One region of the Caulobacter sp. X genome, then DNA from elsewhere that is predicted to be linked to it. Evidence: predicted binding sites of a transcription regulator. Region 1 holds the regulator's gene; each other region holds the start of a gene.
The links. The regulator LexA, encoded in region 1, represses DNA repair genes until DNA is damaged. The targets are predictions, from matches to a motif close to ATGTTCNCNANNTGTTCT.
Positions count from the first base shown of each region.

Region 2: uvrA (excinuclease ABC subunit UvrA) is a predicted target of LexA. The motif match lies at 2,902-2,919, and genes of this name have one in related genera.
Region 3: CSW60_RS19730 (ATP-dependent helicase) is a predicted target of LexA. The motif match lies at 2,417-2,434, and genes of this name have one in related genera.

Region 1 covers NZ_PEGF01000001.1:474,794-480,943, forward strand. The annotation lists gene trpE (anthranilate synthase component I) at 1-686, shown strand, start outside; gene CSW60_RS23585 (hypothetical protein) at 759-968, opposite strand; gene CSW60_RS02040 (aminodeoxychorismate/anthranilate synthase component II) at 1,084-1,680, shown strand; gene trpD (anthranilate phosphoribosyltransferase) at 1,691-2,716, shown strand; gene trpC (indole-3-glycerol phosphate synthase TrpC) at 2,713-3,501, shown strand; gene CSW60_RS02055 (lysophospholipid acyltransferase family protein) at 3,540-4,145, shown strand; gene lexA (transcriptional repressor LexA) at 4,267-4,968, shown strand; gene CSW60_RS02065 (oxaloacetate decarboxylase) at 5,063-5,818, opposite strand; gene CSW60_RS02070 (ComEC/Rec2 family competence protein) at 5,849-6,150, opposite strand, start outside.
Region 2 covers NZ_PEGF01000002.1:1,152,308-1,158,457, reverse strand. The annotation lists gene CSW60_RS17800 (ABC-F family ATP-binding cassette domain-containing protein) at 1-776, opposite strand, end outside; gene CSW60_RS23230 (hypothetical protein) at 733-846, opposite strand; gene CSW60_RS17795 (DUF1203 domain-containing protein) at 970-1,434, shown strand; gene CSW60_RS23725 (hypothetical protein) at 1,431-1,583, opposite strand; gene CSW60_RS17785 (hypothetical protein) at 1,716-2,360, opposite strand; gene CSW60_RS23720 (hypothetical protein) at 2,527-2,688, opposite strand; gene uvrA (excinuclease ABC subunit UvrA) at 2,997-5,909, shown strand; gene CSW60_RS17770 (hypothetical protein) at 6,083-6,150, opposite strand, start outside.
Region 3 covers NZ_PEGF01000002.1:1,559,023-1,565,172, forward strand. The annotation lists gene CSW60_RS19730 (ATP-dependent helicase) at 1-2,415, opposite strand; gene CSW60_RS19735 (hypothetical protein) at 2,536-2,736, shown strand; gene CSW60_RS19740 (hypothetical protein) at 2,745-3,005, shown strand; gene CSW60_RS19745 (ribbon-helix-helix domain-containing protein) at 3,002-3,220, opposite strand; gene CSW60_RS19750 (DUF4169 family protein) at 3,225-3,401, opposite strand; gene CSW60_RS19755 (glutathione S-transferase family protein) at 3,482-4,066, opposite strand; gene CSW60_RS19760 (hypothetical protein) at 4,193-5,134, opposite strand; gene CSW60_RS19765 (glutathione S-transferase family protein) at 5,333-5,968, shown strand; gene CSW60_RS19775 (pyridoxal phosphate-dependent aminotransferase) at 6,108-6,150, opposite strand, start outside.

The DNA.
Region 1 (6,150 bases):
ACCTGGACGGCTTCAACCTGGTCGGCTCCAGCCCCGAGATCCTGGTGCGTCTGCGCGACGGCAAGATCACGATCCGTCCGATCGCCGGCACCCGTCCGCGCGGCGCGACGCCCGAAGAGGACGCGGCGCTGGAAGCCGAACTGCTGGCCGATCCCAAGGAGCGCGCCGAGCACCTGATGCTGCTGGACCTGGGCCGCAACGACGTCGGCCGGGTGGCGATGCTGAACCATCACGGTCGCAACGCGCCGGCGGAAAAGCCCAAGGGCCCGAACGTCCGCGTGACCGAGAGCTTCAAGATCGAGCGCTACAGCCACGTGATGCACATCGTCTCGAACGTCGAGGGCAACGCGCCCGAGGGCGTCGATCCGGTTGACGTGCTGATGGCCGCCCTGCCCGCCGGGACGCTCTCGGGCGCGCCCAAGGTGCGGGCGATGGAGATCATCGACGAGCTGGAAGTCGAAAAGCGCGGCATCGGCTACGCCGGCGCGGTCGGCTATTTCGGCGCGGACGGCTCGGTCGACACCTGCATCGTGCTGCGCACGGCGCTGGTCAAGGACGGCATGATGTACGTTCAGGCCGGCGGCGGCATCGTCGCCGACAGCGATCCAGACGCCGAGTACGACGAGACGCTGCACAAGTCCCGCGCCCTCAAGCGCGCGGCCGAGGAAGCCTGGCGATTCAGCTGAGCCTTAGGGCTGAGAGCGTGACAGTCGAAAGTGAGAACCGGTTTCGACGCCCGTCACGCGACCAAGAAAGGGCTAGGGATCCCCAAGCCGATCCTGCGGCAGGTGCTGGGTGACCGTCGGCGGCGCCAGCACCATGACCGTGGCGAAGCTGATCGCGCAAAACGCGGCGAAGGCCGCGGCGGCCAGGACCGGTCCCAGCTTCTGGACGCGCGTCTTGGGCCGCAGCAGAGCGCGGACATAGGCGACGGCGACAGGGTCCAGGGCGGAATCACGCGGGTCCATCCCCATATGATGCTCCAGACCGTGTCCGCTGTAACCGTAACTGAAAGCCGCAGGCGAAATTGGCGCTACACAATGCGCACGCTCAGGCTAGAACCGACCTCCGAAAGGCGGCGTCATGATACTCGTCATCGATAACTACGACAGCTTCACCTACAATCTCGTTCACTATCTGAACGAACTGGGCGCGGAGACCGAGGTCTACCGCAACGACGCCCTGACGGTTCAGGAGGCTCTGGGCCTGAAGCCGGACGCCGTTCTGCTGTCGCCGGGCCCCAAGGCGCCGGACCAGGCGGGCATCTGCCTGCCGCTGCTGCGCGGCGCGCCCGAAGACCTGCCGATCCTGGGCGTGTGCCTGGGCCACCAAGCCATCGGCCAAGCCTATGGCGGCGAGGTGATCCGCGCCAAGCAGGTCATGCACGGCAAGGTCAGCAAGGTCCGCCACAACGACAAGGGCATCTTCAAGGGCCTGCCCAACCCCTTCACGGCCACCCGCTACCACAGCCTGGCCGTCCGCAAGGAGGACCTCCCGCCCGAGCTGGAGGTCACCGCCTGGACCGACGACGGCGAGATCATGGGCGTGCAGCACAAGACCCGGCCGGTGTTCGGCGTGCAGTTCCACCCGGAATCGATCGCCACCGAGGGCGGCCACCAGATGCTGGCCAACTTCATGGACCTGGCGGGCGTCAAGCGCGACGCGGCGGTCTGGGTCTAGGGCCGCCTCCATGTCCGACGCTTTCAAGCCCCTGCTGGCCAAGCTGGCCGACGGCCAGACCCTGGGCGAAGAGGACGCCGAGGTCTTCTTCGCCGCCTGCCTGCGCGGCGAGCCGACGCCGGCCCAGGTCGCCGCCGCCGTGACCGCCATGCGCCTGCGCGGCGAGACGGTGGGCGAGATCGCCGCCTGCGCCCGCGCCATGCGCCGCGCCGCCGTGCATCTTGATCACCCCTACGAGGTCATCGACGTCTGCGGCACCGGCGGCGACGGCCTCCACACGCTGAACATCTCGACCGCCGTGGGCTTCGTCGCCGCCGGCGGCGGGCTGAAGGTGGCCAAGCACGGCAACCGGGCGATCACCTCGAAGTCGGGCACCGCCGACGTGCTGACCGCCCTGGGCGTCAATATCGACGCGACGCGCGCGCAGCAACGGCGGGCGCTGGACGAGGCCGGCATCTGCTTCCTGTTCGCCCAGGCCCACCACGGCGCCATGCGGCACGTCTCGCCGATCCGCCAGGAGCTCGGCTTCCGCACGATCTTCAACCTGCTGGGCCCGCTGACCAATCCGGCGGGGGCGAAGCGTCAGGTCGTCGGCGTCTCCGCGCCCCGCTTCGTCGAGCCGATCGCTAGGGCGCTGGGCGCCCTGGGGGCTGAACGCGCCTGGTCGGTGCACGGTTCAGGTCTGGACGAGCTGACCACCACCGGCGAGACCGAGGTCGCCGAGTGGCGCGACGGGCGCATGCATCTGTTCACGATCACGCCCGAGGCCGTCGGCCTGCCGCGCGCCTCGCTGTCGGACATCACGGGCGGCGATCCCGCCTTCAACGCCGCCGCCCTGACCCGCCTGTTCGACGGCGAGAAGGGCGCCTACCGCGACATCGTGCTGCTGAACGCCGCCGCGGCCTTCCTGGTCGCCGACAAGGTCGAGACCCTGGTCGAGGGCATCGAATTGGCGGCCGACGTCATCGACGAGGGCCGCGCCCGCGCCGCCCTGGACGGCCTGGTGGCCGCTACGAATACGGAAGTCCCCGCGTGACCGATATCCTGGCCAAGATCGCCGCCTACAAGCGCGAGGACGTCGCCGGCCGCAAGGCCGCGCGCTCGCAGGCCGATGTCGACGCCGCCGCCAAGGCGGCCTCCGCCCCCCGCGGCTTCAAGGCGGCGCTGGAAGCCAAGCACACGCCGGGAAAGCTGTCGCTGATCGCCGAGATCAAGAAGGCCTCGCCGTCCAAGGGTCTGATCCGCGAGGACTTCGACCCGCCGGTCCTGGCCAAGGCCTATGAGGCCGGCGGCGCGGCCTGCCTGTCGGTCCTGACCGACGGTCCGAGCTTCCAGGGCGCGGACGACTATCTCGTGGCGGCCCGCGCGGCGACCGCCCTGCCCTGCATCCGCAAGGACTTTCTCGTTGACCCCTGGCAGGTGGCCGAAAGCCGCGCGCTGGGCGCCGACGCGATCCTAGTGATCCTGGCCATGATCGACGACGTCCTGGCCGCCGAACTGATGTCGGAAGCCAAGCGCCTGGGCATGGATGCTTTGGTCGAAGTCCACGATGAAGCCGAGATGGCGCGCGCCGGCGCCTTGGGCTCGGATCTTGTTGGGATCAACAACCGCGACCTGAAAAGCTTCGTCGTCGACCTCGCTGTCACCGAGCGTCTGGCCGCCCAGGCTCCGAAAGACGCCCTTCTGGTCACCGAGAGCGGCGTCTTCACCCACGCCGACGTCGTGCGGATGGAGGCCACCGGCGCCAAGGCCATGCTGGTCGGCGAGAGCCTGATGCGACATGCTGACGTGACGGCCGCCACGCGAATTCTGATAGGCTGAGCTTGAGCTCAACCTTGGCTCGGCCTGGAAAAGACCGCATGAACTGGCTCGCCCGCGTGGTGAAATGGGCCCTCTCGGCGCATTTCAAGCTCCGCGGCTGGCGCATCGAAGGCGCGCCGCCGGAGACGCGGAAGTTCGTCATCATCGCCGCCCCGCACACCAGCAACTGGGACTTCGTCTATTTCGTCGGCGCGGCCGACGCCCTGGACCTGAAGCTCAGCTTCATCGGCAAGGCGTCGCTGTTCAAGAAGCCGTTCGATCAGATGATGCGAGACCTGGGCGGCATTCCCCTGGACCGCGAGCGCTCCAAGGACATGGTCAGGGCCATGATCGAGGAGTTCGCGCGCCGCGACGAGTTCATGCTGACGATCGCGCCGGAAGGCACGCGGGGCAAGGCGCGTCAGTGGAAGACCGGGTTCTACCACATAGCCAAAGGCGCCGGCGTGCCGATGGTTCTGGGCATGATGGACTATCGCCGAAAGGTGGTTGGCTTGGGTCCGGCCATCTACCCAACGGGCGACTACGAAGCCGATATGCGCAAGATCATGAGCTTCTACGAGGGCTGCACGCCGAAGTTCCCGGAGATGGCGACGCGCTTCGAAGACCTGGTTGATTCGGCCGCGACGCCGCCTCAAGACCGCTGAGAATCCCCGCAATTCCTGGCCTGAACACAGGGGGAACAGCGTCAACTTGACATTAAGGAAGAACGCCTAGAGAACATTCTCCAAGGTTTGCGGTTTGTTCCGCGCTCCAGCCGAGGTCGACATGCTCACCCGCAAGCAGCACGAACTGCTGATGTTCATCCACGAGCGGATCAAGGAGACCGGCGTCTCCCCGTCCTTCGACGAGATGAAGGAGGCGCTCGACCTGGCGTCGAAGTCCGGCATCCACCGCCTGATCACGGCGCTGGAGGAACGCGGCTTCATCCGCCGTCTGGCCCACCGGGCCCGCGCGCTGGAAGTGGTGAAGCTGCCGCAACAGGCGACGACCGCCGCCCCGCCCAAGGGCCGCGGCGCGTTCCGCCCGCAAGTGTTCGAAGGCGGCGGCGCGCCGCCCGCCACGGCCCCCGCGCCGGCCGCCAACGACAGTCGCGAACTACCGATCCTGGGCCGCATCGCCGCGGGCACCCCGATCGACGCCATCCAGCACGAGCGCGAGCGCCTGCCGGTGCCCGAGGCCATGCTGGGCAATGGCGAGCACTATGTCCTCGAGGTCCAAGGGGACTCGATGATCGAGGCCGGCATCCTCGACGGCGACTATGTGATCATCAAGAAGGGCGACACCGCCACCTCGGGCGAGATCGTCGTCGCCCTGGTCGGCGAGGAAGCCACGCTGAAGCGCCTGCGCAAGAAGGGCGGCTCGATCGCCCTGGAAGCCGCCAACCCGAAGTACGAGACCCGTATCTTCGGCCCTGACCAGGTCGAGGTGCAAGGCAAGCTGGTGGGCCTGATCCGCCGGTATCACTAGGGATTGGGTGCAGCGGAAAGCTGGGACACCGAGACGTCTCGAATTTAAGGCCCCGACCTCAGGCGAGGATCGGGGCCTTACCTTGTGGGGAGCCCTACAGCCGCCCCTCCTCCGCCAAGCGCTTGGCGGCGGCGTCGAAGCCCTTCCAGGCGGCGGCCGCGAGAGCGCCGCCCGTGCTGACGCGGCGCACGCCCAAGGCGGCGAGGCTGTCGACTGTCATCTCCGGTCCCCACAGCAGGACGTTCAAGGGCTTGGGCGCCACGGCCTGCACGAGAGCCTTGATCTCCTCCGGATCGGTCACGGCGGGCGCATAAAGGCAGTCCGCGCCGGCCTCGGCATAGGCCTTCAGGCGCTCCAGGATCTGGCCTAAGTCCCGCACGCCGCGCAGATAGCCTTCGGCGCGTCCAACGAGGATCACGTCCTGGCCCGAGGCGTCGATCGCCCGGCGCGCCGCCTTGAGCCGCTCCACGGCCGTCGGCAGGTCGTAAAGGCCCGAGCCCGACCAGTCCTCGATCGACAGGCCCGCGACGCCGGCGTCAATCGCCAAGGTCACGCTCTCGCCCACGCCCTCCGCGGTGTCGGAAAAGCCGTTCTCGAAGTCGGCGTTCACTGGCAGCTCTGTCGCGGCGCACAGCATACGCAAGTGGGTGATGACCTCCTCGCGGGTGATCTGGCCATCGTCCTTGCCCAGGGACCAGGCCGCGCCGGCGCTGGTCGAGGCCAGGGCCTTGAAGCCCAGCTTCTCTAGCCGACGCGCGCTCCCGGCGTCCCACGGATTGGGGAGTGTGAAGCAGCCCTGGGCGTGCAGGGCGCGGAAGGCGACGCGGCGGGCGGCGAACGGGTTGGACATGGCGAGACCTCCAGACTTTCCACCGAACCTCTAGCGGCCTTCGACGTCATCCGCTGTCAGCAGCCGGCTCCAAGGACGATCGCCGCGCAAGGGCTGCGCCCAGACGATCCGCCAGCCGTCGGCGCGATGATAGAGCTCAGCGGCCCCGCCCCGCGCGAAATCCTCCGCCGTCAGCAGGACGGTGTCGGCGCAGAGCGGCGGAATGCGTTCCGGCGCCACGGCGCGAACCACCACGACCTCGCTATTGACGCACAGGCCCGACAGGGTCTCGGCGTCGGGCGTCGCTCGGCTCCAGGCCAGGGACAGTCGCACCGGCGCGCCCAAGCCAGGCG
Region 2 (6,150 bases), on a different contig from region 1:
TCCTTGCGCTCGCGGGCGACCTGGGCCTCCCGAGCCACCCGGCGAACCTCGCGCTCGGCATGGTCCAGATCACGGCGCGCCGCCTCCGCCTCCAGCGCCTTGCGCTCGGCATAGAGATCATAGCCGCCGCCATAGGACCGCGCGCCCAGGGGCGAGAGCTCGACGATGCGATCCATCTCGCGCAGCACGGAGCGGTCGTGGCTGACCACCACCGCGCCGCCCCGCCAGCGCTTCAGCACGCGCAGCACGAAGGCCCGCGCCTCGGCGTCGAGATTGTTGGTCGGCTCGTCCAGCAGCAGCACGTCCGGCCGCGCGAGCAGCAGGCGCGCGAGGCCGGCGCGGGTCGCCTGGCCGCCCGACAGCGTCGTCGCCGGGCGCTCCGGCTCAAGGTCATGGAGGCCGACCTCGGCCAAGGCCTGCTCCAGTCGCCCCGGCAACTCCCAGTCCGCTTCGGAGAGATCGGTCTCGTCGCCTTCGCCGCGCGCGATGCGCGCCAGGCGGTCCCAGGCCTCGCCCACGTCCAGCAGGTCGACCAGCCGCGCGCCCGCGCGGAGATCAGGCGTCTGGTCCAGCATGGCGACGGCGCCTGTGCGCGAGACGACGCCGCCGTGCGGGGCGCGCGCGCCGGCGATCAGGGCCAGCAGGGTCGACTTGCCCACGCCATTGCGGCCCACCAGGCCGATGCGCTCGGCCCCGATGGAAAGGTCCAGGTTTTCGAGGAGAAGCCGGCCGTCAGGCGTGGCGGCGGAAACGGAATCCAGGGTGACGAAGGACATGCGACCCCACGGTCAGGGAAACGGAAAGGACGAAGCGGTCTTCCGTCTTGCTGATCATGGGAGCCTCCATCGGTGGAACGGCGAGGTGTCTACGCCGGCCTTGGCCCAGCGGCAAGCTGGGCCGAACCGCAAGGATCGGGTGTCTCGGGTAACCAGCGAGCGCGACAAGTCGGCGAACAAGGGAGTTCCACACATGTCCTACGCCGTGACCAGCCTATCGCCCGAGCCCTTCGCGCCCCTGTTTCAGCTCGATGACGAAACCCTGGCCGCGCGCGGCGCCCGGCGCGTCATCGCCGACGCGCCGCTGGGCTTTCCCTGCCGCGTCAGCCTGGACGACGCCCGTCCGGGCGAGACCCTGATCCTGGTGAACTACGAGCATCAACCCGCGCCAACGCCCTTCCGGGCCAGCCACGCGATCTTCGTGCGAGAAGGCGTCGAGGCGACCTCGACGATCGACGAGATGCCGCCGGCGCTACGGCGTCGCCTGTTGTCTTTGCGAGCCTTCGACGCCAGCGGGATGATGCGCGCCGCCGACGTGACCGAGGGCGCGACCGCGGACGCTCTGATCGCGATGCTGTTCGAGGATCCGGAGATCGCCTACCTGCACGCCCACTACGCCAAATGGGGCTGTTACGCGGCGCGCATAGACAGGGCCTAGTTCGGCGTCATGTGGCGCAGGACCCAGAGCAGCGATCCGATCCCGCCGATGAACACCAGGCCGTCGATGATCACCGAGCGCGGCTTGCCCGTGTTGAGCGCCCTGAAGGCGTCGCGCTTGGCGTCTTGTTTGGCGGTGTCCTGGGACATGGCGATCGGTTCCGGCTGTCTCGAGCCCCAGGCCCGATCGCAAACGTTTTCAGAAATCACGCTGAACAGCGGGCTTCGAAAGAAGGTTGAACAAAAGCGAACGCCCCCGAGTCGGGCCAACGGCGTTCTCTCCTAGAAGCAGCCGCCCTCGCGCAGACTGGGCGGTGGCGCGCCCGTAGAACTCAGATTTCGTTCAGAAAACCCGGGCGTTCGCCCCCGGTGATAGTCGCGACACCGCTGCTTGCGCGAGCCCTCCCCGTCGTACCGCGACTTGCTGTCGCGGGGCGGGGTCCGCCAGGGGACCTCGTCGATGGGACCGATGAAGGCGGGCGATGGGCGCTTGTCCCTCCGACCACCCCAGCCGCCGTAGCAGCGCTCCTTCTCGTCCGGCGTCATGTGCTCGCTGGAGAGGCCCTTGCAGGCTCGGTAGTACCGCCCCCATCCCCACTGCGGGACGCCCTCGGTCAGCTTCCACCGATTGACGGCCTTGGGGTCCATTCTCCAACGGTCTTCGATCTCGGGCGTCGTCTCCGCCACGGGCTGGCCCGAGACGCCCTCCTCCGCCGAGGCCGCCGGCGACGCGGGCGCGGCGCTTGGTCGGGAGAACGCTGAATGGCGGCCAGGTCTGGAACGGGAAGGGCCAGCCACGGCGCGTGATCGGGGCGTACGCTCAAGGTCGAGCAACAACACCGGCGCTTCGTCCGCCACCAGCGGCGGCGGCTCCAGCATGACGAGGGCGCCGAGGATCAGGCCGTTGATCAGCAGGCCGCCCGACACGGCGAGCCATCGCCTGGATCCCCTCCCCCGCGCCATCCGCTCTCCCCCGGCCAAGCTGGAGGACGAGGTCACGCCGGGATAACGCCGTTTTCGCGACCTTGGCGTGGCCCCGCGGCGCCGCGCAGGTAGGCGCGGTCTCGCGGACAGGCGACCGCCGAGCGGGTTTCTAGTTCGGAGCCATGTTGCAGAGAACCCAAAGCAGCGCCCCGACGCCGCTGACGAACACCAGTCCGTCGATGACCACCGACCGCGGCTTGGGCGGGCGAAGGGCGCTGAACGCGACCACCTTGGCGCCCTGCTTGGCGCTCTCGGCCTCCGTCTTGGCCATGGTTTCACTCCCTCACGCTGGGCCCCAACTCGGCCCAAGATTGAGCGGTAGACCACCTCGGCTTGAAGAACCCGCTTCCAAACACGGTTTAGGGAATACGAACGGCCAAGCTCGCCAGCGCGGCGACCGCGGGACCGCCGCGAAACTGGGCGCCAGGCGGCCATCCTGCTGACATCCGCTGTCAGCAGAAGCTTGGCCTCGCGCGCGCGACATTTGTTCGCATCTTGTTCTTGTGTTAATTCCCGGATCGAGCCCTACATATAGCCGCTGCGCCGCCACCAATCGGGCGGCCCAACGTTCCGGAAAACATGGCCGAGCAACTGAACTTCATCCGCGTTCGCGGCGCCCGTGAGCACAATCTGAAGGACGTCAGCGTCGACATCCCCCGCGGCGAGCTGGTCGTGCTGACCGGCTTGTCGGGCTCGGGCAAGTCGTCGCTCGCCTTCGACACGATCTACGCCGAGGGCCAGCGCCGCTATGTGGAGAGCCTGTCGGCCTACGCGCGCCAGTTCCTGGAGCTGATGAGCAAGCCGGACGTCGACCTGATCGAGGGCCTGTCGCCCGCGATCTCGATCGAGCAGAAGACGACGTCGCGCAACCCGCGCTCGACCGTCGGCACGGTGACCGAGATCCACGACTACATGCGCCTCTTGTGGGCGCGGGTCGGGGTGCCGTACTCGCCCGCCACCGGCCTGCCGATCGAGAGCCAGACCATCAGCCAGATGGTCGACAAGATCACCGCCCTGCCCGAAGGCACGCGTCTCTACCTGCTGGCCCCCGTCGTCCGCGACCGCAAGGGCGAGTACAAGAAGGAGATCGCCGAGTGGCAGAAGGCCGGCTTCCAGCGGCTGAAGATCGACGGCGAGTTCTATCCGATCGAGGACGCCCCGGCGCTCGACAAGAAGTTCAAGCACGACATCGACGTGGTCGTGGACCGCGTGGTCACCAAGCCCGACATGGAGCAGCGCCTGGCCGACTCCATCGAGCAGGCCCTGCGCCTGGCCGATGGTCTAGCGGTCGCCGAGTTCGCCACGATCGAGGAAGGCGAGAAGGAGCCCAAACGCATCCTGTTCTCGGAACGCTTCGCCTGTCCGGTCAGCGGCTTCACGATCGCCGAGATCGAGCCGCGCCTGTTCTCGTTCAACAATCCGGCCGGCGCCTGCCCGGTCTGTGACGGGCTGGGCGCGAAGCTCGCCTTCGACGCCGACCTCGTCGTGCCCGACAAGGACAAGAGCCTGCACAAGGGCGCGGTCGCGCCGTGGGCCAAGGGGCCTTCGCCGCTGTACACCCAGACCCTGCAGGCCCTGGCCCGCCACTACGGCTTCTCGATGGACGAGCCCTGGCACAAGCTGTCGGCCGACGCCAAGGACGTGGTCCTCAACGGCTCGCGCGGAACCAAGATCAAGTTCACCTACGACGACAACGCCCGGAAGTACGAGGTCGAAAAGCCTTTCGAGGGCGTGCTGCCGAACCTGGAGCGCCGCTGGCGCGAGACGGACTCCTCGTGGGTCCGTGAAGAGCTGGGCCGCTACCAGTCCGACACCCCCTGCGAGACCTGCCACGGCAAGCGCCTGAAGCCCGAAGCCCTGGCCGTGAAGATCGACGGCAAGGACATCGCCGAGGTCTCCAACCTGGCCATCCGCCCGGCCCGCGACTGGTTCAGCGCCCTCGAAACCAAGCTGACCGACAAGCAGATGGAGATCGCCCGGCGGATCCTGAAGGAGATCAACGACCGCCTGCGGTTCCTGGTCGATGTGGGCCTCGACTACCTGAACCTGTCGCGCGGCTCGGGCACGCTGTCCGGCGGCGAGAGCCAGCGCATCCGTCTGGCCAGCCAGATCGGCTCGGGCCTGACCGGCGTGCTCTATGTGCTGGACGAGCCGTCGATCGGCCTGCATCAGCGCGACAACACCCGCCTGCTGACCTCGCTGCAGGGCCTGCGGGACCTGGGCAACTCGGTGCTGGTCGTCGAGCACGACGAAGAGGCGATCCTGACCGCCGACTATGTGATCGACATGGGCCCGGCCGCCGGCGTCCACGGCGGCGAGATCGTCGCCGAGGGCACGCCCGAGCAGATCATGGCCAATCCCAAGAGCGTCACCGGCCAGTACCTGACCGGCGTGCGCGAGATCGAGGTGCCCGAACAGCGCCGGCCGATCAGCAAGAAGAAGGTGCTGAAGGTCGTCGGCGCCACGGGCAACAACCTGAAGGGCGTCACGGCCGAGATCCCCGTCGGGACCTTCACCTGCATCACCGGCGTGTCGGGCGGCGGCAAGTCGACCTTCACGATCGAGACCCTGTACAAGGCCGCCGCGCGCCGGCTGAACAACGCCAGCGACGCCCCCGCCCCGCACGAGCGGATCGAGGGACTGGAGCACTTCGACAAGGTCATCGACATCGACCAGTCGCCGATCGGCCGCACCCCGCGCTCGAACCCGGCCACCTATACCGGCGCCTTCGGCCCGATCCGGGACTGGTTCGCGGGCCTGCCGGAAAGCAAGGCGCGCGGCTATGGCCCCGGGCGCTTCAGCTTCAACGTCAAGGGCGGCCGCTGCGAGGCCTGCCAGGGCGACGGCGTCATCAAGATCGAGATGCACTTCCTGCCCGACGTCTACGTCACCTGCGACGTCTGCAAGGGCAAGCGCTACAATCGCGAGACCCTGGACGTGGTGTTCAAGGGCAAGACGATCGCCGACGTCCTGGACATGACCGTCGAGGAGGCCGCCGACTTCTTCAAGGCGGTGCCGCCGATCCGCGACAAGATGGAGACGCTGAAGCGCGTCGGTCTCAGCTACATCAAGGTCGGCCAGCAAGCCACGACCCTGTCGGGCGGCGAGGCGCAGCGCGTGAAGCTGTCCAAGGAGCTGTCGCGCCGGGCCACGGGTCGGACGCTGTACATCCTCGACGAGCCGACCACGGGCCTGCACTTCGAGGACACCAAGAAGCTGCTCGAGGTGCTGCACGAGCTGGCCGATCAGGGCAACACGGTGGTCGTCATCGAGCATAACCTCGACGTCGTGAAGACCGCCGACTGGCTGCTCGACTTCGGCCCCGAGGGCGGCGACGGCGGCGGCGAGATCGTCGCGACCGGCTCGCCTCAGGACGTCGCCAAGGTCGAGGCCAGCTGGACCGGCCGCTATCTCAAGGAGCTGCTGGACCGCCACGAAGAGCGCCGCAAGGCGCGGGTGGCGGAGTTGAAGAAGGAGGTGAAGAGAGCCTAGCTCTTTTTGCCTTCCCAGGCCTTGCGCCTAGGACCCAGACTTCAGGATTTGCTGAAAAGATGGGGCGCGCGCCAAGGCTGGCCGCGCCCTATTCCTTGCGCCGTGCCTGGCGGAGCCATGGGTCCTCGCCACGAGGGCGAGGAAGGCGGTGTGCTTGAGCGGACGAGTTCTCGCTACCAGCCGCCGGTGGTCGGCGCATCCGGCGCGCCGCCCTTCAGCGCGCGATAGATCGTCGGCGCGG
Region 3 (6,150 bases), on a different contig from region 1:
TCAGGCCTTCTCGACGAAGCTGTCGATCACCTTCTTCTCGCCGGCCTTGTCGAAGGCGACGGTCAGCTTGTTGCCCTCGACGCCGGTGACCTTGCCGTAGCCGAACTTGACGTGGAACACCCGGTCGCCGCGCGCATAGGCGCTGTTGGTCGGCGCCGAGACGGCGACCAGCCGGCCTTCGCCCTCGATCGGGGCCGAGCGGGCGGACGAGCCGGCGCGCACGCCGCCCGAGCGCCACGATCCGCCGCGCTCGGCGAAGCCCGAGGTCCGCTCCTGGGCCCGTTTCCAGCCCGGGCTGTCGTAGCTGCCGGCCTGGAAGGCGGACGTACCCGGATCGTCCCAGCGCGAGGCGGCCGTCGACTGCATGCCGGGGCCGCCGCCGTAATAGCCGGTCTCGGACGCCGCATCGACGTGGGCGATGGGCAGCTCGTCGACGAAGCGGCTGGGCAGTTGCGACGTCCAGCGGCCATAGACCTGCCGGTTGGCGACGAAGCTGATCCGGGCCTCCTCGCGGGCGCGGGTAATGCCGACATAGGCCAGGCGCCGCTCTTCCTCGAGACCCTTCTCGCCCTTGTCGTCCATGCTGCGCTGGCTGGGGAAGACGCCTTCCTCCCAGCCGGGCAGGAAGACCAGCGGGAACTCCAGCCCTTTGGCCGAGTGCAGTGTCATGATCCAGACGGCGTCGCCGGTGGCCTCGCGGTCCAGGTCCATGACCAGCGACACGTGCTCCAGATAGGCTTCGAGCGTATCGAACGCGCCCATCGACTGGACCAGTTCCTTCAGGTTCTCCAGCCGGGTCTGGCTGGTCGGACCCTTGTCGAGGCGCAGGGCGTCGGTATAGCCGCTCTCCTCCAGCACCGTCTCCAACAGGCGCTGGTGGTGGACAGAGCCGACCATCGAGCGCCAGCGGTCGAGGTCGCGGATGAAGTTGCTGAGCGCCGTGCGCGTGCGGGCCGGAAGCTCGTCGCTGGTGATGATCTGCCGGGCCGCCTCGGTGGTCGAGATTCCGCCCAGGCGGGCGATCTGCAGCAGCTTCTGCACCGAGGTGTCGCCGATGCCGCGCTTGGGCGTGTTGACGATCCGCTCGAAGGCCAGGTCGTCGTCGGGTGACTGGATCAGGCGCAGATAGGCGTGGGCGTCGCGGATCTCGGCGCGCTCGAAGAAGCGCGGGCCGCCGACCACCTTGTAGGGGATCTGCAGCAGCACGAAGCGCTCTTCGAACGCGCGCATCTGGAAGCTGGCGCGGACCAGGATGGCCATCTGGCTGTACTTGCGGCCGGCCTTCCTGGCGCGCTCGATCTCGTCGGCGATCAGACGGCTCTCCGCCTCGCCATCCCAGACGCCTGACACCTTGACCTTCTCGCCGCCCTTGGATGGGGTCCACAGGGTCTTGCCCAGACGGCCCTTGTTGGCGGTGATCAGGCCCGAGGCGGCGGCCAGGATGTGTTCGGTCGAGCGGTAGTTGCACTCCAGCCGCACGACCTTGGCGCCCGGGAAGTCGCGTTCGAAGCGCAGAATGTTGTCGACCTCGGCCCCGCGCCAGCCGTAGATCGACTGGTCGTCGTCGCCGACGCAGCAGACGTTCTGCCGACCCTGGGCCAGCAGGCGCAGCCACAGGTACTGGGCGACGTTGGTGTCCTGGTACTCGTCGACCATCACGTATTTGAAGCGGCGCTGGAACTCGTCCAGCACGTCGGGATGGCCGGTGAACAGGCTGATATTGTGCAGCAGCAGGTCGCCGAAGTCGCAGGCGTTCAGGATGCGCAGGCGCTCCTGGTACTGACGGTAGAGGGTGACGCCCTTGCCGTTGGCGAACTCGCCGGCTTCGCTGGTCGGGACGCGGTCGGGCGTCCAGCCGCGGTTCTTCCAGCCGTCGATGATCTGCGACAGGATCCGCGGGGTCCATCGCTTGGCGTCGATGTTCTCGGCCTCGATCAGCTGTTTGAGCAGCCGCTCCTGATCGTCGGTGTCGATGATCGTGTAATTGGACTTGAGCCCGATCAGCTCGGCGTGGCGGCGCAGGATCTGGGCGGCCACCGAGTGGAAGGTGCCCAGCCACCGCAGGCCCTCGGCTTCCGGGCCGATGATATGGGTGATCCGCTCGCGCATCTCGCGCGCGGCCTTGTTGGTGAAGGTGACCGCCAGCAGCTCCCACGGCTTGGCGCGGCCGGTGGCGAGGATGTGGGCCAGGCGCGTGGTCAGCACGCGGGTTTTGCCAGTGCCCGCGCCGGCTAGGACGAGCAAGGGACCCTCGGTGGTCTCGACCGCCTCGCGCTGCTCGGGATTCAGGCCGTCCAGATAGCCGGGCGCGGCCCCCGCGGGCGGGCGGGCCCGGGCGAGATCGGAAATACGCGGAGCGGGGAGGTCGCCTGGGAATTCGTCCTGGAATTCTGGCGAGTCGGCGTCGGAATGCATGGGAACATATGTAGCACACGGAACGCGCGGCTTAAGCCCAAACCCGCCTAAAGGGGAACTCCGCCCGCGTCGTGTCGTTGATCCGACAATGGAAATCGCCAAACGGCGGGGAGATTTCGAATGTCGGAAGAGACCAGCAACAGCGGCGGCGGCAACAGCGTCCTGGCCTTTATCGTGGGCGGCCTAGTGGTGATTGTCGCCGTGCTCGCCTTCTTCATGTGGTCGGGCGGCGTCGGTCACAAAAAGCAGGTCGACGTGAACATCTCGGCCTCGGCGCCCAAGTTGCCTGACGCGCCCGCGCCCAAGGCGCCTGGAGGCTGAGGCCCTTCATGACCGCCATGGCGCGTGATGATCGTCGCTCCGAAGCCCGTCGCGACAGCGGCGGGCTCTGGGCGGCCCTCTTGGTTCTGGCGCTTCTGGCCGGCGCCGTCTGGGGCGCCTGGCGGTTGGGCGTGATGGCGGGCGAGGGCGTTTCCTGGCGTCAGGCGTTGCCGGCCGTACCCGAAGCTCTGCGCAAGACGCCGATGCCTAAGCCGCCGCCTTTGCCGACGCAACGGCGACCAGCGGTGGAGCCAGCCTTGCGGCGCTAACCCGCGAGGCTGGCCGCCTCGTTTAGCGCGAACACCCGGCATGCGGAGGCGAGGGCGCGATCGCCTCTAGCGTTATCGATGCGCTGGATCAGCGCCGCCAAGCTGCCCCCATCCTTGGCGGCCGCCCGCTCCAACACCGCCCAGAACTCTGGCTCCAAGGCCAGCGACGTCGCGTGGCCGGCCAGATTCACCGAGCGCTTTTTCAATCCCGCCAATCGCTCAGTCCTCGCGCTTGGCGCCGTCCAGTTCGCGCCGGAGCTTCTCGGCGCGAGCGGCCTCGAGGGTCTTCTCGGCCTTGGTGCGGCCGAAGCGCGCCCGGTTCTCGGCGGCGCGAGCCTTGTCATCGGCCTTGGCCTTGGCCTTGCGGGCCTGGTTCAGATTGACGACGTCGGCCATGGCGGCGGTTGCCTCGAAGCTTCTCGTGCTTCGACGGTCATCCACCGAACGGGCCGACGAAGCAAGCCCCGGACCTGAGCTCAGGCGTCGTCCTTGGCCAGGGCGCGGGCGAGGGCCGGGCGGGCGTTGGCCCGCGCCAGCCAGTCGTCATAGACCTTGTGCGGCGGCAGCATCTGGCGCGCGAACTGCAGCAGGCTGACGAACATGATGTCGGCGGCGGAGAAGTTGTCGCCCAACAGCCAGGGCGAAACCTCCAGCGTGGTGCGCAGCCGGTCGTCCATGGCCTGGTACTGTGTCTTGTCCTGGTCGTCCTGGCGCTGCTTCCAGAGATTGGTCACGCACGGCTCCAGCACGCCGGCATAGTAGGCCAGCCAGGAGAGGTAAGGACCCCGAAGCGGATCGCCGACCAGCGGTCCGAGCCCGGCGGTGGGGAACTTGTCGGTCAGGTAGAGGGCGATCGCCGCGGATTCCGTGACCAGCACGCCGTCATCCAGCAGGGCCGGCACCTGCCCGTGAGGGTGAGGATTGGCCGGATCGCGCGCGCCGGTGTTGCTGACGCTGCGAAAGATGTCGACCTTGCGGATCTCGTAGGGCGCGCCGAGCTCCTCCAGCAGCCAGATGAACCGCGTCGAACGCGAACGAGGGGCGTGGAAAAGGGTCAGCATGGCGGTCGTCCGTTTGAGAGGAGCTTTGTAGTCCCAAGATCCACTGATGACGGCCGGCCGTCCAAAATATGTCAGCAGGCGTGACCGCCGGCGGGAGCGCGACGCGCCGCGGCTCCATCAAGCGTGTTATTGACGCGCCTTCACGGGCAAGCGTGGCGCCGCCGATCCGTACTCCAGCGACCTCCATTCCACGAGGTCGTTCCTGACGCCGACCATCGCAAAGTCCTCGAAGTTCGAGAGGTTTCGCGTCGGGCCCCCGCCCATGTTTATCCTCAGCACGACATAGCCCGGCGAGGTCCCCTTGATGACATCCACCCCCGAGCGCCCCCGCAGGAAGGCCTTGAGGCCGCCGGGCGCGCGGTAACCCGGTGCGAGTTGCTGATAAAGCGCCGCGCCCGCGCGCTGGTGGCGCGCGCGCGAGCTGTTCATGAACGGAAGCGTCACCGCGAACGGCATAAGGGCCAGCCCTTGCATGTCGCTGGCGGAGAGAAACTCTTGTTTGGACTCGGCGCGCGGCCTGGGCCCGCGTCGCAGCTCGAGCGTCTGGCACTCGATGGTCAGCTCCATTTGCGCGTCCAAAGGCTTTCTTCCCCAACGGGTCATGAAGGCCTCGCCGTCCTCCAGAGGAAGCTTGCCGGGCGCGGAATAGACGCTGGAGTCCCAACCGGAGGGTGGCGGGCTCCAGACGCGGTCAAGCTTGCCGTTCCGATACATCAACAGGACCCCATTCCCGTAGAGGGGACCGATGTTTCCGCATGACGTCATGGACATCGGCGGGCCTTCGGTCCGCGTGCGCGACTGGGTCGAGAACCGGGCGGCGCCGGGGTCTCTCAGATTGTCCTCAAGCGTGGCGAACGACAGAACGCCGCGCGCTGTCGCCAGCTCGAAGTCCATCTGTCTTGGCCAATCGATATCGAGCCCCACCAGCTTGCGCTGAACCTCCAGGGGAGAGCGACCGATCAGATCGCGGACGACAACGACGTGTTCCCGTGAAATCGGCTGGGCGTGGCCTCCGTTCGGCCATGCAAGGAGAACAACAGCCGCCGCGAGGCGAAGCGCGCGCTTCATCGAGAACTCCCGTTGCGCTGTCCGGCGAAGGGCCAGTGTCGAGCCCTGGAACAAGAGCGGCGATCTCTGATCGTATGGAGCGCAATTCTCGCGCGCAAGGCAAGCTCGACTTGACCTTGGGGTGAAGGCGGGTGAGGGGGGGCGCTTGACCATCGCCCGATAGCCGATCCTATCGGCGCTGAGATTCCAGGAGGTCACATGTACACGCTCTATGGTTCGCCCAGCACGGCCGGCACGGCCATCCACTGGATGTTGTTGGAGCTCGGCGTTCCGTTCGAGGTGAAGCTGCTGGACTTCGAGAAAGGCGAGCACAAGACGGCGGAGTATTTGGCGCTCAATCCCGATGGCGTGGTGCCGACCCTGATCGTCGACGGCGCGCCGGTGACTCAGATGGCCGCGCTCGCCACCCTGTTGGCCGAGCGGCATCCCGAGGCGGGGTTCGCATCGGCGGCGGGTTCGCCCGAGCGGACAGCCTACCTCAGCTGGAGCTTCTGGCTGGCCAACAGCTTCCAGCCGCACTTCCGCGCCTGGTTCTATCCGCACGAGCCGGCCGGCGGCGAGGCGCAGGACGCCGTGAAGTCGGCCGCCCGGACGCGGATCGAGGCCGGGCTCTCGCGACTGGACGCCCATCTGGCCGGGCGCGACTACATTGTCGGCGGCACGTTCACGACGGTGGACCTTTTGGCCACGATCCTGTGCCGCTGGTCACGCAACATGCCCAAGCCCGCGACCGAGTGGCCGAACCTCAAGCGCTATCTCGACCGCATCCGCCAGCGCCCGGCGCTGCGCGAGGTCCACGCCCGCGAGGGACTGACCGACTGGATCAATGGGTAGGGTAAGAAAGATGCTCCCCCGCGATGCGGGGGAGCTGTCACGGAGTGACTGAGGGGGCTAATGCGGCATGCATCCAGCTAGCCCCCTCCGGCCCTCTGGGCCACCTCCCCCGCGTCGCGGGGGAGGAACTATTGAGAGCTTACTTCACAGCCGCGCAGAAGCGCTGGATGCGCGAGCAGGCG